Regions from separate parts of the Enterobacter kobei genome, predicted to be linked through region 3. Evidence: predicted binding sites of a transcription regulator. Region 3 holds the regulator's gene; each other region holds the start of a gene.

Region 1 (8,056 bases), 110 kb from region 3:
CTGCGCGTATGGACGTCCTGCCGAAGCCGATCGCGTCATCAGTGGATGGCGCGGTAGCCTGGAATGGCAAAGTGGCTATTGAGCTGCCTTATCACGCAGGCGTGCAGTATAAGGTCGACATCACGGGTGACCTGAAAAACATCCACAGCCAGTTGCCCGCGCCGCTGGATAAACAGGCCGGACAATCGCTGCCGGTGAAGGTCAACGTCGATGGCAACCTGAACAGCTTTGCGTTGACCGGAAATGCGGGCAGCACAAACCATTTCAACAGCCGCTGGCTGCTTAATCGCAAACTCACCCTCGACAGGGCTATCTGGACGACGGACAGCAAAACCACGCCGCCGCTGCCCGACCATGCGGGCGTTGAGCTCAATCTTCCGCCGATGGATGGCGCGGAGTGGCTGGCGCTGTTCCAGAAAGGCGTTGGACAAAACGTGGATGAAGCCGCCCAGTTCCCGCAAACCGTTACGGTACGCACGCCGTCGCTGATGTTGGGCGGACAGCAGTGGAACAACCTTAGCATTGTTTCTCAGCCCACCGCGAATGGCTCCAAAGTGGAGGCGCAGGGCCGGGAGATCAACGGCACGCTTACCATGCGTAATAACGCGCCGTGGCAGGCAGCGATTCGCTATCTCTACTACAACCCGGCCACCGCGAGTAAAGATCAACCGGCGAACACATCGCCGCTGAGTCAAGCCTCCCGCGTCGATTTTAGCGGCTGGCCCGATCTCCAGCTGCGCTGCGCGGAATGCTGGCTGTGGGGGCAAAAATATGGCCGTATCGACGGCGATTTTGCCATCCAGGGGAATACGCTTACGCTCTCCGGCGGCCTGGTCGATACCGGTTTTGGCCGCATGACGGCCGCAGGGGAATGGGTCAATAACCCGGGCGAACAGCGTACCTCCCTGAAGGGCGACATTAAAGGCAACAAACTGGATGCGGCAACCAATTTCTTTGGCATCACTACGCCGCTGCGGGGATCGTCATTTGACGTGAATTACGATCTTCACTGGCGAGACGCGCCGTGGAAGCCAGACGAAGCGTCACTGAACGGTATTTTAAAAACCCGCTTTGGCAAGGGGGAAATCGCCGATGTGAGCACGGGGCGAGCCGGGCAGATCCTGCGCCTGCTGAGTTTTGATGCGCTGCTGCGCAAGCTGCGCTTCGATTTCAGCGACACCTTCAGCGAAGGTTTCTACTACGATTCCATCCGCAGCACGGCGTGGATAAAGGACGGCGTGATGCATACGGATGACACGCTGGTAGACGGCCTGGAAGCGGATATCGCCATGAAAGGCTCAGTCAATCTGGTACGCCGTGAGCTGGATATGGAAGCCGTGGTGGCGCCGGAAATTTCCGCGAGCGTGGGCGTGGCGGCGGCGTTTGTGGTGAACCCGATAGTCGGTGCGGCGGTATTTGCTGCCAGTAAAGTGCTGGGCCCGCTGTGGAGCAAAGTCTCGATTCTGCGCTATCGCATTACCGGTCCGGTGGATAAACCCCAGATTAACGAGGTACTGCGCCAGCCGCGCAAAGATGCACAGCAATGATTTGACGTGGGCAGGTAATTGCCTCACTCTCAATAAATACGATTTTTATACCGCCATGGGCGGCAACGAACGAGTAGCAATACGATGAGTCTGAACCTGGTAAGTGAACATTTGCTCGCAGCGAACGGCCTGAGCCATCAGGACCTGTTCTCCATTCTTGGTCAACTGACCGAACGCCGTCTCGACTACGGCGATCTCTATTTCCAGTCGAGCTATCACGAATCCTGGGTTTTAGAAGACAGCATCATCAAAGATGGTTCTTATAACATTGACCAGGGCGTCGGCGTGCGCGCCGTCAGCGGTGAGAAAACCGGTTTTGCCTATGCCGACCAGATTAGCCTGGCTGCACTGGAGCAAAGTGCGCAGGCTGCACGTACCATTGTGCGTGATACTGGCGATGGCCGTGTGAAAACCCTCGGTGAAGTGTCGCACTCTGCGCTCTATACCAGTATCGATCCGCTGCAAAGCATGAGCCGCGAAGAGAAGCTGGATATTTTGCGCCGCGTGGACAAAGTGGCGCGTGCTGCAGATAAACGCGTGCAGGAAGTCTCTGCCAGCCTGAGCGGTGTTTATGAACTGATTCTGGTGGCGGCAACGGACGGTACGCTGGCCGCCGATGTGCGTCCGCTGGTGCGTCTTTCCATCAGCGTGCAGGTTGATGACAACGGTAAACGCGAGCGTGGCTCCAGCGGCGGCGGCGGTCGTTTCGGCTATGACTGGTTCCTGGGCGATGTAGATGGCGAAGCGCGCGCTGACGCGTGGGCAAAAGAAGCCGTGCGCATGGCGCTGGTGAATCTTAATGCTGTTGCGGCTCCCGCCGGGACATTCCCGGTGGTGCTGGGCGCAGGCTGGCCGGGCGTGCTGCTGCACGAAGCGGTGGGCCACGGTCTGGAAGGCGACTTTAACCGTCGCGGGACATCCGTGTTCAGCGGTCAGATTGGACAGCTCGTCTCATCTGAGCTGTGCACCGTGGTGGATGATGGCACCATGCCTGACCGTCGCGGTTCGGTGGCTATCGATGATGAAGGTACGCCAGGCCAGTACAATGTGCTGATTGAAAACGGCGTGCTGAAAGGTTACATGCAGGACAAACTCAACGCGCGCCTGATGGGTGTCGCGCCAACGGGTAATGGCCGTCGTGAATCTTACGCGCACCTGCCAATGCCGCGCATGACCAACACTTACATGTTGCCGGGCAAATCCACGCCGCAGGAGATTATCGAGTCTGTAGATTACGGTATCTTTGCGCCAAACTTTGGCGGCGGCCAGGTGGACATCACCTCCGGTAAATTTGTCTTCTCTACCTCAGAAGCGTATCTGATTGAGAAGGGCAAAGTGACCAAAGCGGTAAAAGGTGCGACGCTGATTGGCTCCGGTATTGAAGCCATGCAGCAGATCTCGATGGTCGGTAACGATCTGAAGCTGGATAACGGCGTGGGCGTCTGCGGTAAAGAGGGCCAGAGCCTGCCGGTGGGCGTGGGCCAGCCAACGCTGAAAGTGGACAACCTGACGGTAGGCGGCACAGCCTGACCTGAATCGGCATAAAAAATGGCGCTACTGATGTAGCGCCTTTTTTTTAACGTAAGTTACCCAGCGGTATCTCCGGATCCGGCTCGTGTGTGATGCGGTTACGCAAGTCACGACGAATAATTTCGATCGACCAGAACCAGACCAGATGGCCTACGATCTCTGAAACGTGTTCATACCACGGCAGCTCAAACAGCGGTGGCGTCAGCCCCATCAGCGGGAAGGAGATCATATGCACAAAGAGCTGAGCTAACGCACCCGCCAGCAAACCCTGCCAGAGTTTAATTTTCGGGAAGACTTCAGCCACGACACAATAGCCAACAGCGAAGACGATTGAGAAAATAATATGCGTCACGCCAACCCAGTTAAATATATGTCCGGCAAATGTATAAACTGCCGCGTTAGGATCAACAACGCCCAGCCAGTCGCGTAAAAATACATAGGGAGGGTTTAAAAAATTGCGGGAACAGTCAATCTGGCTTGCGGCTCTTATTAATTGCTCGGGTCCGCATGCGCCGGTGAATAAGTCGGAGGGGCTGCGTGGTGGAAGCGGTACTTCGGCTCCCCATTTGACAAACGCGGAGACAATCCCTGCAATTAAACCGATGAACGCGGCGAGTCCATAGCGCCTGCGTGAAGGCGGTGTTTGTTCAAATAGATTCATTTCTTTTCCTTGTTTAACGTCATCCTGCGGAATACATTTTATTATTCATATCAGCAACAAATTAATAACAGTCTGACGAGCAGACTGCATATAAAGTAATGGGGTGGCGGCAGTAGTGTCAATTCTCTATTCCTGATAGTGGTGAAGGAATATTCCTGAATCAACAAGGGATTCATCCTGGGAATATTCATTGCCTCTATGCGTTCAGAAATAAATTGATTATTCCTTTCTTCTTCCCCGCATCCCCTGAAACAGCTCCGCCACGTCCACAAAATAGTCGGTCAGATAGTTGATACACACCTGCACTTTGAGCGGCAGCTTGTCCTTTTCGGTATACAGGGCGTAGACCGGGCGCGGATCGGATTGATAGCGAGGGAAAAGGATCTCCAGCACGCCGCTGTTGATCTCATTGATCACCCACATCAACGGGACGTAGGCGATCCCCGCACCGGCCACCAGCCAGCGCGAAATGGTCATCGGATCGTTAGTGACGAATCGTCCTTCCGGCAGCAGCCGGGTGGAGATCCCCTCCGGGGCAATCAGCTCGAATTCATTGTCGGGTCGCACGCTGTACTCCAGCCAGGAGTGGTTGGTGAGATCCGCGGGTTTCTCCGGAACGCCGTACTGCGCAAGATAGCTTTTCGAGGCGCAGACAACCATCGGCATGCTGCCCAGTCGACGCGAGAAGAGGCTGGAATCCTGCAACGCCCCCACGCGGATCACCACGTCCAGACCATCGGCGATCAGATCCGGCGCCGGGATACCCGTCACCAGATTGACGGTAAGCCCGGGGTACTCCTTCAGCATATCCGCGGTCATGGCAGCGAGTACATTTTGTGCCATAGTTGAAGAACACCCTATACGGAGTGTGCCGATCGGGGTGTTGTTAAAGGCGTAGAGCTGTTCATGGACGTCTTGTACTTCGTGCATCATGCGTCGGCAGCCCTGATAGTAAATTTTACCCGCCTCCGTCAGCCCAATGCTGCGGGTACTGCGGTTGAGCAGCTTGACCTGTAGCTCATCTTCCAGTTTAGAGACCGTCTGGCTAATGGATGATACGCTCATCTGAAGCTGACGTGCCGCGGCGGTAAACGAACCCAGTTCAACCACTTTGGCGAAGACCGACATGCGTTTTAAACGTTCCATTGTTCACTCTGGCTTAAAAGTGATTTAGATCACATATTATAGATAACAGCATAACAGTTACGTTAATATATTATTAATTACATAACGGCTGCGCCATTCTCGCCCGACGTTTCTTGCTCTTCTGCGATGGCGTGCGCTAAAAAATTCTGAAGCCTGCACTCTCTCTTATCAAGGTCAACATGAGTCTGTTTCCCGTTATCGTGGTGTTCGGTCTGTCGTTCCCACCGATATTTTTCGAGCTACTTTTATCACTGGCGATCTTCTGGCTGGTGCGCAAGGTGCTGGTCCCTACCGGGATTTACGATTTCGTCTGGCACCCTGCATTGTTCAATACCGCGCTGTATTGCTGCCTGTTTTACCTGATATCGCGCATGTTTGTCTGAGGTTGATGTGAAAACGCTAACAAGAAAAATCTCCCGCACTGCCATCACGATGGCCCTGGTTATCCTCGCCTTCATCGCTATTTTTCGTGCCTGGGTCTATTACACCGAATCACCGTGGACGCGTGATGCGCGCTTCAGCGCGGATGTCGTGGCCATCGCCCCCGATGTGGCTGGTCTAATCACGGCGGTGAATGTTCACGATAACCAGCTGGTGAAAAAAGATCAGGTTCTGTTCACCATCGACCAGCCTCGTTACCAGAAGGCGCTGGAAGAAGCGGAAGCAGATGTCGCCTATTACCAGGCGCTGGCATCGGAAAAACGCCGTGAGGCGGGCCGCCGTAACCAGTTGGGCGTTCAGGCCATGTCCCGTGAAGAGATAGACCAGTCTAACAACGTGCTGCAAACCGTGCTGCACCAGCTGGCGAAAGCGCAAGCCACGCGCGATCTCGCTAAGCTCGATCTGGAGCGCACCGTGATCCGCGCGCCATCCGACGGCTGGGTCACTAACCTCAATGTCTATGCCGGGGAGTTTATTACCCGTGGCTCCACTGCCGTGGCGCTGGTTAAACAGAACTCCTTCTACGTGCTCGCCTATATGGAAGAGACCAAGCTGGAAGGCGTGCGTCCGGGTTATCGTGCGGAAATCACGCCGCTGGGCAGTAACCGCGTCTTCAAAGGTACCGTCGACAGTGTCGCTGCAGGGGTGACCAACTCCAGCAGCTCTAACGATACCAAAGGAATGGCGACGGTGGATTCCAACCTGGAATGGGTGCGTCTGGCGCAGCGTGTGCCGGTACGTATTCACCTTGATGAACAGCAGGGCAACCTGTGGCCGGCGGGGACCACGGCGACGGTGGTGATCACCGGTGAAAAAGATCGGGATGCCAGCCAGGACTCCTTCTTCCGTAAAATTGCCCATCGCCTGCGCGAGTTTGGTTAATCGCCATGGGTATCTTTTCCATCGCCAGCCAGCACATTCGCTTCGCCGTGAAGCTGGCCTGTGCCATTGTGCTGGCGCTGTTTGTTGGCTTTCACTTCCAGCTTGAAACCCCTCGCTGGGCGGTCCTGACGGCTGCAATAGTTGCGGCGGGTCCTGCCTTTGCCGCTGGCGGGGAACCCTATTCTGGCGCGATCCGCTATCGTGGGATGCTGCGTATCATCGGGACGTTTATCGGCTGTTTCGCAGCACTCACCATTATTATTCTGATGATCCGCACGCCATTGTTGATGCTGATGGTGTGCTGTATCTGGGCGGGTTTCTGCACCTGGATTTCGTCTCTGGTGAAAGTGGAAAACTCCTACGCCTGGGGGCTGGCGGGTTATACCGCGCTGATTATTATCATCACCATTCAGTCTGAACCTTTGCTCGCGCCGCAGTTTGCAGTGGAGCGCTGCAGCGAGATTGTGATCGGTATTGTGAGTGCGATTGTCGCTGACCTGCTTTTCTCTCCACGCTCCATCAAACAGGAAGTCGACCGTGAACTTGACGCGCTGATCGTTGCCCAGTACCAGCTGATGCAGCTGTGCATTAAGCATGGCGACAGTGAAGAGGTGGATAACGCCTGGAGCGGGCTGGTTCGCCGGACGCAGGCGCTGGAGGGGATGCGTAGCAACCTCAACATGGAGTCCTCGCGCTGGGCCCGTGCGAACCGCCGCCTGAAAGCCCTCAATACTGTCTCCCTGACGCTGATTACCCAGGCGTGCGAAACGTATCTCATCCAGAACACCCGTCCGGAAGCGGTCACCGATACGTTCCGTGAGCTGTTTTCCGAGCCGGTGGAAACCGTGCAGGACGTGCATAAACAGCTTAAGCGTATGCGTCGGGTGATCGCCTGGACCGGGGAGCGCGACACGCCGGTGACCATCTACACCTGGGTCGGGGCCGCGACGCGCTATCTGCTGCTGAAACGTGGCGTGATCGGCAACACCAAAATTAGCGCGGCGGAAGAAGAGGTCCTCCAGGGTGAAGTGGTCATCAAGGCCGAATCTGCCGAACGTCACCACGCGATGGTCAACTTCTGGCGTACCACGCTTGCCTGTATGCTCGGTACGCTGTTCTGGTTGTGGACAGGCTGGACGTCTGGCAGCGGCGCGATGGTGATGATTGCCGTTGTGACCGCACTGGCGATGCGTCTGCCTAACCCGCGTATGGTTGCCGTTGATTTCCTCTACGGTACCATTGCCGCCCTGCCGATAGGGGCGCTCTATTTCCTGGTCATCATCCCGTCGACGCAACAAAGCATGTTGCTGCTCTGTATTAGCCTGGCGGTGATGGCGTTCTTTATCGGCATTGAAGTGCAAAAGCGTCGCCTGGGATCGCTAGGGGCGCTGGCGAGTACGATTAACATCATCGTGCTCGATAACCCGATGACTTTCCATTTCAGCCAATTCCTCGACAGCGCGCTGGGCCAGCTGGTGGGCTGTTTCCTGGCGATGATGGTCATTCTGCTGGTGCGAGATAACTCACAGGCGCGGACGGGGCGTGTGTTATTGAATCAGTTTGTTTCTGCCGCCGTGTCGTCGATGACCACCAATACGGCGCGTCGTAAAGAGAACCACCTCCCGGCGCTCTATCAGCAGCTGTTTTTACTGCTGAACAAGTTTCCGGGCGACATCGCGAAGTTCCGCCTGGCGTTAACCATGATTATCGCGCACCAGCGTCTGCGCAGTGCACCGGTGCCGATCAACGACGATCTCTCCGCCTGGCACCGTCAGCTGCGTCGTACCGCGGACCATGTGCTTTCCGCCAGCAGTGATGACAAACGTCGCCGTTACTTTACGCAGCTGCT
Region 2 (8,056 bases), 220 kb from region 3:
TCATCACCTTCACCATCAGATCTTTACCAAACCAGATCACAAAGGCCATCAGCAGCAGCAGGAACAGCGCCACTACACCACGGTTCAGCGCAGGCAGCTGGAGCTGGTTTTCCCAGAACGTCATAAAGGTGTTGGTAATGGTCACGCCGTAAATCCACAGCAGTGGGCAAATGGCAAAGAAGTAGAGGAAGGTGATGACCACCCCGCCGGTCTTGCCGAAGTGCTCTTCCACCGTTTCGGTAATGTTGCCGGAGACATTACTCCCGGACAGGCACAGACGCGCCAGCGCGCGGTGACAGTAAAATGCAATCGGGAACGCGAGGACCAGCATCAGCAGGATGGGGATCAACCCGCCAAAGCCTGCGCGAATAGGGAAGAACAGCACGCCTGCGCCAATGGCGGTTCCGAACAGGCCCAGCGTCCAGGTGGTATCAGACTTACGCCAGGAGGACGTTTTTGTCTGGCCAACGATAATGCTTTCTGTGTTGCTCATAGGTCACCTTTATGCGTCAACGAAGCCGGTAATTTGGGAAACACGGGAGAGATCGATATTGCCGCCGGAAATAATGCAGACGGTTTTTCGGCCCTGAATATAGTGGTCAAGTTTGCCGCTTAATAATGCCGCGCAGGCCAGCGCGCCAGCACCTTCCGTCACCACTTTATTTCGCTGAATAAGCGCAATCATGCTGTTGCGAATATCGTCTTCGCTCACCAGCACAATGTCATCAACCAGTTCGCGGACGATTTCGAAGGTTAATTTACCCGGACGAGATACGTCGCAACCGTCAGCTAATGTACCGGTGACGCGATGGTTGATGATTTCTCCGGCCTGGTATGATGCCGCCATCCCATGAACATTTTCAGACTGTACGCCAATAATATTAATGGTCGGGTTAATGGATTTAATGGCCGTTGCAATCCCGGCAATTAATCCGCCACCGCCGATGGGAACAATCACGTTATCCACATCATACAAATCTTCGAGAATTTCCAGGCCAATGGTGCCCTGTCCGGCGATCACTTTCGGATCGTCATACGGCGGGATAAAAATGCGCCCTTCCATCTCGACGATTTCACTCACTTTCGCGATGGTGTCATTGAAGTTCTCGCCGTGAAGCACCACTTCAGCCGAGTAGTCACGCGTCGCGGCTACTTTAGACTTTGGCGCGCCCATCGGCATCACCACTTTGCCGTCAATGCCGAGCATTGCACACGAGAGCGACACACCCTGCGCGTGGTTTCCCGCCGAGCAGGCGACGACGCCCTTACGCTTTTCAGCATCGGTCAGCGAGCTTAATTTATTAAACGCACCGCGAATTTTAAACGAGCCGGTACGCTGCATATTTTCAAACTTCAGGAATATTTCACCCTTACAGCGTTCGCTGAGATAATTCGAACGCGGCATGCCGGTTTTATAGATTTTACCCGCCAGGCGTTTTCTGGCGTCCTGAATATCTTCAATCGTTACCGGAAGGTCGTAGGTAATGTGCATAATATCCTCGTTATAATAATTCATTCTTTTCAGGCAAAGTCAGGGTATCAGAGCATAAAATTATCTCTGGGTGTTTTTTATAAAATGTTTATTGCTTCTAAGGAGATCAATATTTCATCGTCGTCTTTCACCGGTGAGTGAGGCATATTTTTTTGCCAGTTCAACCAATACTGACGCGGATTTTTTAATTCTGTAATTTTTCGACCACACGGCGGCATAACGCGCCACGGGTAATTCATCCTCTACCGGCAGAACAATAAATTGATCCGAGCCGAACGGAGCAATCATGTCGCGTGGAATCACCGTCAGATAATCGGCATTCAGGACAAGGTTATAAATGGTGACCACGGAATCGGTCTGGACGATGTTTTCAATACTGATGTGGTTGTCTTGCAGAGTGGTCAGAAGTTCTTTGTAGTAGCCCATATCGGTTTGCGGCATCACCCACTGCTCATGCGTGAGCGATGCCAGTGTCGTCGGGCCGGTGCACGTTCGTGATTTACTGGCGACCAGCACAAATTCTGACTCAAACAAGGGCTCGACGTGCAGATCCTGCAGCAGCATCTCATCACTCAGCGTGCCGATGGCGAAATCCAGCCGACCATCGCGAATGGCTGGCAGGAAAGAGGAGAGCTGGGCTTCATACATAGATACGCGCGCTTTCGGGAACACTTCCTTGAATTTTTTGATCATTTCGGACAGGAAGGTGAAACCAATCAGTGATGGGTAGCCAAAGGAAACGTCCATCACGGTGCTGAAACTCAGGCTGTTGATCTCGCTCACCATGTTTTTCATTTCGCGGGTGATCGACTCTGAGTAGGAGAGCAGCACCTGGCCTGCGGCAGTCAGTTTTACGCCCGTGTTTTTACGCACCATGACTTCCACGCCGAAGTAGGATTCGATATCGCTGATGATTTTGCTGACGGCGGGTTGCGTCAGGCCCAGTTGTCTTGCAGCAGAACCTATGGAGCCACTTTTAATGACTTCCTGAAATACCACGAGGTGCTGTGTTTTCGGTAGAATAATAGTGTTCATAATATTCTGCGCTTATTTCCCTATGACGCAGCGGATTCTACCCAATATTGTTTCAGGGGGTATGTGCTGTTACTCACAATTTGCCTTCCCGCGTTATTCACCGGAACAACAAAAAACATAAAAAACCTTTATAATTAATCAGTTAAGCTTGTCAGATCACACCATTACGCTGACATCGATCAATAAAACTAACACTAATAAATTTATTTTATGGCGATAACCTGGATAAATTTTCCTGCGTTAATAAAATCAATAAAGACGATCTTTCAGGCAATTAAAGACCAATAAATAACCGTTATTCAGTTGAAACATTCTTTCAATTTATCAATTTTTACAGATGCTTTTAGGCTGGCTTTCGATAAAAAGAGGAATACGTCACACATTCGCAGGATGAATGTTTTTAAATGCAATATGTAGATATCAAACATGAAAACATATTGAATCATTAAGACAACAATCGCAACAAATTAACAACACCGTGGATTCACCCATTTTCAGCGCGAAATTTTGTGATAACGATCGCCTGTAGATTGCTTGAGGCCACTGAAGAGATAAAAACAGTGAAATGTGCTTAATGTCGCAAATATGAGAATTGATGTCGTTTGTGGGGTTGTCGGGTGGCGCAGCACTTAACCGACCTACAACCACCTGAAAGCAAAAACCCCGCCGAAGCGGGGTTTTTTAAGAAGTTGAAGCTGACCGATAAGCCGGGTTCTGTCGTGGACAGTCATTCATCTAGGCCAGCAATCGCTCACTGGCTCAAGCAGCCTACCCGGGTTCAGTACGGGCCGTACCATGTGAACCCCTATTTGGCCTTGCTCCGGGTGGAGTTTACCGTGCCACGGACTGTTACCAGCCGCGCGGTGCGCTCTTACCGCACCCTTTCACCCTTACCTGATCCCGCTTGCGCGGGCCATCGGCGGTTTGCTCTCTGTTGCACTGGTCGTGGGTTTCCCCCCCAGGCGTTACCTGGCACCCTGCCCTATGGAGCCCGGACTTTCCTCCCCTCCGCCCGTCTCCCCCGAAAGGGACGACGACGAAGCGGCGACTGTCTGGTCAGCTTCGGCGCGCAGTATAGAGGGTTTGCGCGCCGCTGTCACCTTCAGGCGCAGACAAGACGTAATTAACGCGCGACTTCTACCTTTGCCAGTTTTTCGTAGTAGCACACAATCGCGCTGTGATCGGCCGTGCCCAGACCATCTGCACGCAACGCCTGCATCATCTCCATCACCGCCGCGGTCAGCGGCAGCTGTGCGCCTACACCGTGGGACGTATCGAGCGCGTTCGCCAGATCTTTAATGTGCAGGTCGATACGGAATCCCGGCTTGAAGTTACGGTCCATCACCATCGGCGCTTTGGCATCCAGCACGGTACTTCCCGCCAGACCACCGCGAATCGCCTGATAGACCAGGTCCGGGTTAACGCCCGCTTTGCTTGCCAGCGTCAGCGCTTCAGACATCGCGGCGATGTTCAGCGCCACAATGACCTGGTTCGCCAGCTTGGTCACGTTGCCCGCGCCAATTTCACCCGTATGCACCACGGAGCCTGCCATCGCTTTCATCAGGTCATAGTATTTATCGAAAATAGCTTTATCCCCGCCGACCATCACCGACAGCGTGCCGTCGATCGCTTTCGGCTCACCGCCGCTGACCGGCGCGTCCAGCATATCCACGCCCTTCGCTTTTAGCGCCTCGCTGATTTCACGACTTGCAAGCGGTGCGATAGAGCTCATATCAATCAGCACCAGGCCAGGCTTTGCGCCCTCAATGATGCCGTTCTCCCCCAGCGCGACCTCTTTAACATGCGGGGAGTTTGGCAGCATGGTAATGATGACATCGCACTGCTCAGCAATCGCTTTGGCGGTGGAGGCGGTTTCTGCGCCAGCCGCCATCACCTCGGCCACAGATTGCGGATTATGATCGGAGACCACCAGTGAGTAACCCGCTTTGATGAGGTTCTTACTCATTGGTTTACCCATGATCCCCAGGCCAATAAAACCCACTTTCAGCGTCATAACTGTTTCCTCAATGATGGTTATTTTTTAAAAGCGTCCGCTAATTTCTGCGTCGCTGAGCGGAACACCCCGAGATCGCTGCCGACGGCAACAAAGGTGGCTCCCCACTCCAGATAACGTCGGGCGTCGGCTTCAACCGGCGCCAGTATGCCGCTCGGTTTACCGTGTGCTTTGGCGCGAGCAAATATGTGCTGGATCGCACGCTGCACGTCAGGGTGGCTGGCATTGCCCAGGTGGCCAAAGGCGGCAGCCAGATCGCTTGGGCCGACAAAGATACCGTCCACACCGTTTGTGGCTGCAATAGCGTCGAGGTTTTCAACCCCCTGCTGGCTCTCAATCTGCACCAGAACAGTGATGTTGCTATTGGACTGCGCGAAGTAGTCCGGCACGGTGCCGAACATGTTGGCGCGGTGTGAGACGGAGACGCCGCGGATCCCTTCCGGCGGGTAGCGCGTTGACGCCACAGCCAGCGCCGCTTGTTCCTGGGTTTCCACAAACGGGATGAGGAAATTGTAGAACCCGATATCCAGCAAACGTTTGACGATCACCGGGTCATTGGTTGGCACTCGCACCACCGGGGCGCTGGCGCTGCCTTTCAGGGCCATCAGTTGCGGAATAAAGGTGCTGATATCATTTGGCGCATGTTCGCCGTCGAGCACCAGCCAGTCAAAACCAGCAAGGCCCAGCACTTCAGTACTTATTGGGTTTGCCAGCGCAGACCAACAGCCAATCTGGATCTGGTGCGCCGCGAGGGCCGTTTTAAACGTATTCGGGAAGATATTGTTATTCATCACTTATACCTTTTTAATTCCGCAGTTTGAGCCGGGATTATTTATTGCGAAACATATTGTTTTTATATTTATTTCTCTGACTGAATGTTGGCAATATAAAATCGTCCTTCAGTATAATCGTCACTTCACAACAGCACATTGTTTTTATGCTCAAGTATTGCGCCTCATTTCAACGCCATTTTGAGCATATGCCCAACGCTGTGGGCGCTAATGCACAGAATCAGGGATTAGTTAGCCTGACGCGATCGCGATCACATTTTTAACTGTCTTCTGCTGACATCCTTTATTTCCTCGAGAATAAAACGATTATCCAACGGGTTAAATTTACTATCTGACACTTTGCCGGAGAAATGTGAATAATGGCCGATATTGAAATGAGAGAGGCATCGCCGACGGCGTTTTATATAAAAGTTCACGATACGGATAACGTGGCGATTATTGTCAATGACAATGGCTTAAAAGCGGGAACACGCTTCCCGGACGGACTGACGTTAATTGAACATATTCCCCAGGGGCACAAAATCGCACTGGTCGATATTCCTGCCCATGGGGAGATCGTGCGTTACGGTGAAGTCATCGGCTATGCCGTTCGCGCAATTCCGCAGGGAAGCTGGATTGAGGAGTCGCTGGTTGAGCTGCCAAAAGCGCCACCGCTGAACACCCTGCCACTTGCCACCCGCGTACCGGAACCGCTTCCCCCACTGGAAGGCTATACCTTTGAAGGCTATCGCAATCCGGACGGCAGCGTCGGTACCAAAAATCTTCTTGGTCTCACCACCAGCGTACACTGCGTGGCGGGCGTAGTGGATTACGTGGTGAAAATCATCGAACGCGATCTGCTGCCGAAATACCCGAACGTCGATGGCGTGGTTGGCCTGAACCATCTCTATGGCTGTGGCGTAGCGATCAACGCGCCAGCGGCGGTCGTGCCGATCCGTACCATTCATAATATTGCCCTCAACCCGAATTTTGGCGGCGAGGTGATGGTGATTGGCCTGGGATGCGAAAAACTCCAGCCTGAGCGTCTGCTGCAGGGTACCGAAGACGTCAAAGCCATTCCGGCAGACGAGGCCAGCATTGTACGCCTGCAGGACGAACGCCACATTGGGTTCCGGTCTATGGTCGACGATATTCTGCAGGTTGCCGAGCGTCATCTCGATAAGCTCAACCGACGCCAGCGCGAAACCTGCCCCGTGTCTGACCTGGTGGTGGGAACCCAGTGCGGCGGCAGCGATGCGTTCTCTGGCGTGACGGCCAACCCGGCGGTGGGCTTCGCGTCCGACCTGCTTGTTCGTTGCGGTGCGACGGTGATGTTCTCTGAAGTGACCGAAGTCCGTGATGCCATCCATTTACTGACGCCGCGCGCCGTCAATGAAGACGTGGGCAAGCGCCTGCTTGAGGAGATGGCCTGGTACGATAACTATCTCGACATGGGTAAAACCGACCGTAGCGCGAATCCGTCTCCGGGAAACAAAAAAGGGGGCCTGGCGAACGTCGTGGAAAAAGCCCTGGGTTCGATTGCTAAATCCGGCCAAAGCGCAATTGTGGAAGTCCTCTCTCCGGGACAGCGGCCGACCAAACGCGGCCTGATCTACGCGGCAACGCCTGCCAGCGATTTTGTTTGCGGCACCCAGCAGGTGGCATCCGGCATTACGGTGCAGGTCTTTACCACAGGACGCGGCACGCCGTATGGCCTGATGGCAGTCCCGGTGATCAAAATGGCGACGCGCACCGAGCTGGCAAACCGCTGGTACGACTTAATGGATATCAACGCGGGAACCATCGCCACCGGAGAAGAGAGCATTGAGGACGTGGGCTGGAAGCTATTCCACTTCATTCTGGACGTGGCAAGCGGGCGGAAGAAAACGTTCTCGGACCAATGGGGATTACATAACCAGCTGGCGGTGTTTAACCCGGCACCAGTGACGTGAGTTCACTATAAACCTCTTTCAGCATGGCTTCGGCCATGCTTTTTTTTGCTTTCGTTTCTTTCGCATTCTTATCTTTCATTTCGAATCTTTCATTTCTAAGATACTAATCACAAAAAAACATTCCGAAACCCTATATTGTCTTTCGCACAAACAAAACGAAAGGTTTCGGAGGAAAGATGTATATCATCTCGTCAAAAGCGATGCTGATAAAGGCACAGCGTGAAGGTTACGCGGTCCCTGCATTTAATATTCATAATCTCGAAACACTGCAGGTAGTCGTCGAAACGGCCTCAGAGATGCGGTCTCCTCTGATTGTCGCGGGCACACCCGGTACGTTTAGCTATGCCGGAACCGGGAATGTGGTAGCCATTGCTGGCGATCTGGCCAAAACGTACAACCAGCCACTGGCGATCCACCTCGATCATCACGAAGATTTCGACGATATCGCGCAGAAAGTACGGAGCGGGATCCGCTCTGCAATGATCGACGGCTCTCATCATCCGTTCTCTGAAAACGTATTGCTCGTAAAGAAAGTGACGGACTACTGCCACCGCTACGACGTTAGCGTAGAGGCTGAACTTGGCCGTCTTGGCGGTCAGGAGGATGACCTTGTCGTCGACAGCAAAGATGCGCTCTACACCAATCCACAACAGGCTCGCGAGTATGTTGAGCTGACGGGTATCGACTCGCTGGCTGTAGCCATCGGCACCGCGCACGGCCTGTATAAAGCTACGCCAAGGCTGGATTTCGAACGCCTGGCAGAGATCCGTAATCTGGTTGATATCCCGCTGGT
Region 3 (8,056 bases):
GGCGTCGGTGCGGCGAATACCCATATCTTCCGGATAAACAACCTTGCCGCTCTGGCGCAGTTCCGCCACGCGTTTAGCATCCACGCCCAGGCCGATATCGGTAATCCCCGCCACAGCGGCGACCATGGCACGACGCTCCTCAAGATCTTTGGCGCGATAGAGGTAAGCAATCCCCTCTTCCGTCAGCACGTGCGTCACGTCGTCGCCGTATATCATGACCGGCGCCAGAGGCATCCCGGACGCTTTTGCCACGTCAACAGCATCAAGCTTTTCCACAAAGGTCGTCTTTACGCCCGCCTGGAAGGTTTCCACCATCTGCACGACCAGTTTTTTACCGCGCTGCATCGGGTCAGGTTCGGTGATCATGTTCAGCCAGGCCGGTGTAGCGTGGCGACGACCATGTGGGTCGTGCCCCATGTTTGGCGCACCGCCGAAGCCGGAAAGACGACCGCGTGTCACCGTTGAGGAGTTGGCGTAACCATCAACCTGCAGAGTTGAGCCGATAAACATATCGACCGCATACTGACCGGCCAGCTGACAGAACGCACGGTTGGAACGCATGGAGCCGTCGGCACCGGTAAAGAAGATGTCCGGACGGGCGCGGATGTACTCTTCCATCCCCAGCTCGCCGCCGAAGCAGTGCACGCTTTCCACCCAGCCGCTTTCAATTGCCGGGATCAGCGTTGGGTGCGGGTTCAGGGTCCAGTGCTTACAGATTTTGCCCTTCAGGCCGAGCTGTTCGCCGTAGGTCGGCAGCAGCAGTTCAATCGCTGCGGTGTTAAAACCGATCCCGTGGTTGAGGGACTGCACCTGATGTTCCGCGTAGATGCCCTTAATCGCCATCATCGCCATCAGGATGTGTTCCTGTTTGATCAGTCGCGGATCACGGGTAAACAGCGGTTCGATAAAGAATGGCTTGTCGGCAACGACAACATAGTCAATCCAGGAGCCCGGAATATCGACGCGCGGCAGGTCGCATTCGTCGTCCACCAGTTCATTCACCTGCGCAATCACAATCCCGTCGTGGAAGGCCGCGGCTTCCACCAGTGCCGGAGTATCTTCGGTGCTCGCCCCGGTGTAGAGGTTGCCTTTGCGGTCTGCTTTAAACCCCGCAATCAGCGCCACGTTGGGCGAGAGGTCGACGTAGAGGCGTGAATAGAGCTCGATATAGGTATGGATAGCGCCGATTTCGAGCTGACCATCTTCCAGCAGCTGGGAGATTCGCAGGCTCTGCGTCCCGGAGAAGGAGAAGTCCAGCTTGCGGGCGATGCCTTTCTCAAAGATATCCAGATGCTCGCTACGGCCGACGCTCGGCATGATCATATGCAGATCGTGGACAATTTGCGGGTTCACTTCAGCCAGCGAGCGTGAAAGGAAATCGGCCTGCTTCTGGTTGTTACCTTCCAGAACGACCTTATCGCCAGGGGCGATCAGTTTTTCCAGCATGGCGACAAGATCGCCGGTTGGCAGTACCTTGCCCTGCACCGGTACGGACGCCAGACGACGCGCTTTTTCGCTGCGTCGCGTGTTCCATTGCCGGGTGGGTGTTTGCCCAGATAACATTATTAACCTCCTGATTCAGCTAATCATTTTGATTTGCTTAACGTTGAGTAAAGTGTGCGCTCTGGTGGGAAAGGCATCAATTAAGCGTAGAGCGGAATCATTAGCCTGAGAGTAATAATCACGGTAAAGATTTGTGATCGGGATCAGTTCATGTTTCGGAAAACCAGGCTAAACGGGGTACAATTCGGAAAGTATCGTTAATTTCCGACAAGAATCAGCATCGCGCTTATGACCCAAATCATTCCAACAGACTTCGACATTGCAGCCGAAGACAGCACCGAGTTCGTGCCCATGCGCGGTGTGTCCAACTGCCATTTGCAGACCATGCTGCCACGGCTGATCCGCCGTAAGGTTCAGTTCACGCCGCACTGGCAGCGGCTTGACCTGCCAGACGGTGATTTTCTGGATCTCGCCTGGAGCGAAGACCCCGAGCAGGCACGTCATAAGCCGCGTCTGGTGGTTTTTCATGGTCTGGAAGGGAGTCTGCACAGCCCTTATGCGCATGGATTGATTGAGGCAGCAAAAGCGCGCGGCTGGCTCGGGGTGGTGATGCATTTTCGTGGCTGCAGCGGCGAGCCAAATCGACAGAAACGCATCTATCACTCGGGTGAAACCGAAGACGGAACCTGGTTTTTACACTGGCTGCGGGAAAACTATGGCACCGTGCCAACGGCGGCCGTGGGGTATTCGCTGGGCGGAAATATGCTCGCCTGCCTGCTGGCCAAAGAGGGCGACAGCGTACCGCTCAATGCCGCAGTGATTGTCTCCGCGCCGTTTATGCTGGAGCAGTGCAGCTACCATATGGATAAAGGGTTTTCCCGCGTCTATCAGCGCTATCTGCTCAACCTGCTGAAAGCCAACGCCGCACGTAAGCTGAAGGCTTACCCGGATACCCTGCCGGTCAGCCTGCGCCAGTTGAAAAAGGTGCGCCGCATTCGTGAATTCGACGATCTGATCACCGCAAAAATTCACGGCTTCGCCGATGCGATCGACTATTACCGTCAGTGCAGCGCCATGCCGTTGCTCAGCAAAATCACCCAGCCGACGCTGATTATTCACGCCAAAGATGATCCGTTTATGGATCATCACTCTATTCCCGCGCAGGAATTCCTTCCCGACAATGTTCACTATCAGTTGACTGAACATGGCGGCCACGTTGGGTTTATTGGCGGGACGCTGCACCGCCCGAAAATGTGGCTGGAGGCGCGTATTCCTGACTGGCTTACTCCTTATCTGGACGGTGCAAAATGATCATCCCCTGGCAGGATCTGTCTCCCGAAACGCTCGATAATTTGATTGAAAGCTTTGTATTACGTGAAGGCACCGATTATGGTGAACATGAACGCTCACTCGAGCAGAAGGTCAACGATGTAAAACGCCAGCTGAAAAGCGGCGACGTGGTGCTGGTGTGGTCAGAACTGCATGAGACGGTCAATATCATGCCCCGCAACGCGTTTCACGGCTGACCTTCCAACCTTTTCAGTCAGGGAGTTGCTATGTCTGCCAGACATCCCATTATTGCCGTTACAGGGTCGAGTGGTGCGGGAACGACCACCACCAGCCTCGCGTTTCGTAAGATTTTCGCCCAACTGAATCTCCGGGCGGCGGAGGTCGAAGGCGACAGTTTTCACCGCTATACGCGACCTGAAATGGACATGGCGATCCGTAAGGCGCGCGATCTGGGTAAACACATCAGCTATTTCGGTCCCGAAGCCAATGACTTTGGCCTTCTTGAGCAAACCTTCCTGGAGTACGGTCAGAGCGGCAAAGGGCAATCGCGTAAGTATCTGCATACCTATGATGAAGCTGTGCCGTGGAATCAGGTGCCGGGCACCTTTACCCCCTGGCAGCCGCTGCCGGAACCCACCGATGTGCTGTTTTATGAGGGATTACACGGCGGCGTAGTCACCCCACAGCATGACGTGGCGCGTCATGTGGATCTGCTGGTTGGCGTGGTGCCTATCGTGAACCTGGAGTGGATCCAGAAGCTGACGCGCGACATGAGCGAGCGCGGCCATTCGCGCGAAGCGGTGATGGATTCGGTGGTGCGCTCCATGGAAGACTACATCAACTACCTCACGCCACAGTTCTCCCGCACGCACATTAACTTCCAGCGCGTGCCGACGGTGGACACCTCTAACCCGTTCGCGGCGAAAACCATCCCGTCGCTGGACGAGAGCTTTGTGGTGATCCACTTCCGCAATCTCGAAGGCATTGATTACCCCTGGCTGCTGGCGATGCTGCAGGGCTCGTTTATTTCGCACATGAATACGTTAGTGGTACCAGGCGGAAAAATGGGGCTGGCGATGGAGCTCATCATGACGCCGCTGGTGGAGCGGTTGATGGAAGGGAAGCAGATTGCGTGAGTTGTTCTGCCCGGTGGCGCTGCGCTTACCGGGCCTACGTTCATGCTTTTGTAGGGCGGGTCAGCGAAGCGCCACCCGCCAAAAGATTAAGCCTCGATCACTTCATACGAATGCGTGATTTTTACCGCTTTCTCCAGCATTAACGCCACAGAGCAGTATTTTTCCGCAGACAGATCCACCGCACGCGAAACCGCCGCGTCTTTAAGCGCTTTACCGGTGACCACAAAGTGCAGATTAATGTGGGTGAACAGGCGTGGCGCCTCTTCGCGACGTTCTGAGGTGAGTTTAACCTCGCAATCCGTCACGTCATGACGACCTTTTTGCAGAATCGACACCACGTCAATCGCGCTGCATCCACCCGCCGCCATCAGCACCATTTCCATTGGGCTGGGGGCTTTATCGCCGGAGTTACCGTCCATCAAAATCTGGTGCCCTGACGCGGATTCGCCCAGGAACGTTAAACCTTCAACCCATTTCACGCGCGCTTGCATATTCTTTGACTCCAACGTTGCATTTTCGGTGACAGATTACGCGTGCGTTACATTTCTCGCAACGGAAGGCGACCTGCATCATGCTGAAGCGAGACACCAGGAGACACGCGGCGAAAGCTATGCTAAAACACTCAGGATGCTACAGTAATACATTGACGTTACACATGTATGCAGAGGACATCAAACTTTACTGGCTGCGAAACGTTACGACAGCCGACTTCCCAGGGTATGGGTAAGAATTCGATTGCAACCCCAGAGTCCGGATGCATCTGATGACTCTGGTGACAGCTTATAACAGAGGATAACAGCGCATGGTGCTTGGCAAACCGCAAACAGACCCGACTCTCGAATGGTTCTTGTCTCATTGCCACATTCATAAGTACCCATCGAAGAGCACGCTGATTCACCAGGGTGAAAAAGCGGAAACGTTGTATTACATCGTCAAAGGCTCGGTGGCAGTGCTGATCAAAGATGAGGAAGGGAAAGAGATGATCCTTTCTTATCTGAACCAGGGCGATTTTATCGGTGAACTGGGCCTGTTTGAAGAAGGCCAGGAACGTAGCGCCTGGGTTCGTGCAAAGACAGCATGTGAAGTGGCTGAAATTTCTTACAAGAAATTCCGTCAGTTGATTCAGGTAAACCCTGACATCCTGATGCGTCTTTCTTCCCAGATGGCGCGTCGTCTGCAGGTCACATCCGAGAAAGTGGGTAACCTCGCCTTCCTGGACGTCACCGGTCGTATCGCGCAGACCCTGCTGAACCTGGCGAAACAGCCAGACGCCATGACCCACCCGGACGGCATGCAAATTAAAATTACCCGTCAGGAAATTGGTCAGATCGTCGGTTGCTCCCGCGAAACGGTGGGTCGTATCCTGAAAATGCTGGAAGATCAGAACCTGATCTCTGCCCACGGTAAAACCATCGTGGTCTACGGAACGCGTTAATTCCGCTCAAACGGCGTGCCATCGCAAGGTGTCACGCCGTTTTTGTCTCTATTCCCCATGTGGCGCAGGCTGATCTATCACCCGGAAGTTAATTACGCACTGCGACAAACGCTGGTGTTGTGCCTTCCTGTGGCCGTGGGCCTGCTTCTGGGACAACTCCAGCAGGGTCTGCTGTTTTCTCTCGTTCCCGCCTGCTGCAACATCGCCGGTCTGGACACGCCGCATAAACGCTTTTTCAAACGCCTGATCGTTGGCGGTTCGCTGTTTGCTGGCTGTAGCCTCGCCGTGCAGCTTTTACTGGCGCGCGATATTCCGCTGCCGCTGATCCTGACCGTACTGGCGATGAGCCTCGGTGTTACCGCAGAAATCAGTTCCCTGCACGCCCGCCTGCTTCCCGCTTCACTGATTGCCGCCATCTTCACCCTGAGCCTCGCCGGGAATATGCCGGTGTGGGAGCCGCTGCTGATCTACGCCCTCGGCACGCTGTGGTACGGGCTGTTTAACTGGTTCTGGTTCTGGCTGTGGCGGGAACAGCCGCTGCGTGAATCTCTGAGCCTGTTGTATGTGCAGCTTGCGGATTACTGCGAAGCCAAATACACCTTGCTGACCCAGCATACCGACCCGGAAAAATCCTTACCGCCGCTGCTGACGCGCCAGCAAAAGGTGGTGGATCTGATAAGCCAGTGCTATCAGCAGCTGCATATGCTCGCCGCCAACAAGAATCACGAATATAAACGCCTGCTGCGCACCTTCCAGGTGGGGCTGGATCTGCAGGAGCATATCTCCGTGAGCCTTCATCACCCACAAGAGGTGCAAAAGCTGGTCGAGCGCAGCCACGCCGAGGCGGTGATCCGCTGGAATGCGCAGACCGTCTCCGCGCGCCTGCGGGTGCTGGCGGACGACATTCTCTATCACCGCTACCCCACGCGCTTTAACATGGATAAACAGCTCGGCGCGCTGGAGAAAATTGCTCGTCAGCATCCGGATAACCCGGTCGGCCAGTTTGCCGCCTGGCACTTCAGCCGCATTGCCCGCGTGCTGCGCACCCAGCGCCCGCTGTATCCCCGCGACCTGATGGCGGATAAGCAAAAACGTCTGCCGCTCCTGCCAGCACTCAGAAGCTATCTCTCTCTTAAGTCTTCTGCCCTGCGCAATGCCGCGCGGATTAGCGTTATGCTCAGTATCGCCAGTCTGATGGGCATGGCGCTGCATCTGCCGAAACCGTACTGGATCTTAATGACCGTGCTGTTTGTCACCCAGAACGGCTACGGCGCCACGCGGGTACGTATTCTGCACCGGGCAGGCGGCACGATGGCGGGGCTGATTATTGCGGGCGTAACGCTACACTTCCACGTTCCCGAGGGGTATACCCTGGCTGGGATGCTGGTGATTACGCTGGTGAGTTACCTGATTATCCGCAAAAACTACGGCTGGGCGATGGTGGGCTTTACGGTGACGGCGGTATATACCCTTCAGCTGCTTACGCTAAACGGCGAACAGTTTATCGTTGCCCGCCTGATCGATACGCTGATTGGCTGTCTGATTGCCTTTGGTGGCATGGTCTGGCTGTGGCCGCAGTGGCAAAGCGGATTGCTGCGCCAGAACGCCCACGACGCGCTGGAGGCTGACCAGCAGGCCATTCGTCTGATCCTGAGCGACGACCCGCAGCCCTCCCCGCTGGCGTATCAGCGGATGAAAGTTAATCAGGCGCACAACGCCCTGTTTAACTCGCTCAACCAGGCGATGCAGGAGCCAGGCTTTAACGCGCACTATCTGGCGGACATGAAGCTCTGGGTCACGCATAGCCAGTTTATCGTCGAGCATATTAACGCCATGACCACCCTGGCGCGCGAGCACACGATGCTGACGCCGGATCTGGCGCAGCGTTATTTGCAGTCGTGTGAAATCGCCCTGCAGAGGTGTCAGCAGCGTCTGGAGTATGACGCGCCGGGTGAGTCGGGGGATTCGAACATTCTGGAAGCGCCGGAAACGCTGACTCACGGGCCGATGAGCACCCTGGAGCAGCATTTGCATCGCGTGCTGGGCCACCTGAACACCATGCACACCATTTCGTCGGTGGCATGGCGTCAGCGTCCTCATCATGGCATTTGGTTAACGCGCCGGTTAAAACGAACCGAGTATTAGCCTTTAACGATCTTCGCGACCGCTACGGCAAAGCGGGTTAACCCGTCTTCAATGTCTTTCTCTTCCACCACCAGCGACGGTGCGAAACGCATCACGTCTGGCCCCGCATTCAGCACCATTACCCCTTCGTGGGCGGCAGCATGCAGAAAATCGCGGGCGCGGCCTTTGTACTGTGGCGTGAGCTCGGCACCGATCAGCAGACCCATGCCACGGATTTCGCTGAACACATCATACTGGTCATTGATCTTTTGCAGATGTTTTACGAACAGCTCACGCTTCGCATTCACGCCGTTCAGCACTTCTGGGGTATTGATGATATCGAATGCCGCCCCCGCCACAGCGCTCGCCAGCGGGTTACCGCCATAGGTTGAGCCGTGCGAACCGACATGAAACGCAGAGGCGATCTCCTGAGTCGTCAGCACCGCACTCACCGGGAAACCACCGCCGAGCGCTTTGGCACTGGTCAAAATATCCGGCGTCACGCCGTAGTGCATATAAGCGAACAGATCGCCGGTACGTCCCATTCCGCACTGCACTTCATCAAACA

What was found. The regulator CRP, encoded in region 3, controls carbon source genes, mostly activating them, when cyclic AMP is high. The targets are predictions, from matches to a motif close to ATGTGANNNNNNTCACAT.
Region 1: the regulator CRP is predicted to act here: its motif matches at 4,902-4,919, upstream of aaeR (HTH-type transcriptional activator AaeR).
Region 2: the regulator CRP is predicted to act here: its motif matches at 5,572-5,589, upstream of garD (galactarate dehydratase).

What each region holds. Positions count from the first base shown of each region.
Region 1 covers NZ_CP017181.1:4,357,426-4,365,481, reverse strand. Annotated here, with positions in the region: gene yhdP (AsmA2 domain-containing protein YhdP) at 1-1,547, shown strand, start outside; gene tldD (metalloprotease TldD) at 1,632-3,077, shown strand; gene BFV64_RS21135 (YagU family protein) at 3,124-3,738, opposite strand; gene aaeR (HTH-type transcriptional activator AaeR) at 3,958-4,884, opposite strand; gene aaeX (p-hydroxybenzoic acid efflux pump operon protein AaeX) at 5,064-5,267, shown strand; gene aaeA (p-hydroxybenzoic acid efflux pump subunit AaeA) at 5,275-6,207, shown strand; gene aaeB (p-hydroxybenzoic acid efflux pump subunit AaeB) at 6,213-8,056, shown strand, end outside.
Region 2 covers NZ_CP017181.1:4,246,006-4,254,061, forward strand. Annotated here, with positions in the region: gene tdcC (threonine/serine transporter TdcC) at 1-493, opposite strand, end outside; gene tdcB (bifunctional threonine ammonia-lyase/L-serine ammonia-lyase TdcB) at 503-1,492, opposite strand; gene tdcA (transcriptional regulator TdcA) at 1,607-2,527, opposite strand; RNA gene rnpB (RNase P RNA component class A) at 3,215-3,591, opposite strand; gene garR (2-hydroxy-3-oxopropionate reductase) at 3,651-4,541, opposite strand; gene garL (2-dehydro-3-deoxyglucarate aldolase) at 4,562-5,332, opposite strand; gene garD (galactarate dehydratase) at 5,692-7,263, shown strand; gene BFV64_RS20590 (tagatose bisphosphate family class II aldolase) at 7,440-8,056, shown strand, end outside.
Region 3 covers NZ_CP017181.1:4,466,099-4,474,154, forward strand. Annotated here, with positions in the region: gene mdcA (malonate decarboxylase subunit alpha) at 1-1,563, opposite strand, end outside; gene BFV64_RS21765 (hydrolase) at 1,792-2,814, shown strand; gene BFV64_RS21770 (YheU family protein) at 2,811-3,029, shown strand; gene BFV64_RS21775 (phosphoribulokinase) at 3,060-3,929, shown strand; gene BFV64_RS21780 (OsmC family protein) at 4,016-4,420, opposite strand; gene crp (cAMP-activated global transcriptional regulator CRP) at 4,732-5,364, shown strand; gene BFV64_RS21790 (YccS/YhfK family putative transporter) at 5,422-7,509, shown strand; gene argD (bifunctional acetylornithine/succinyldiaminopimelate transaminase) at 7,506-8,056, opposite strand, start outside.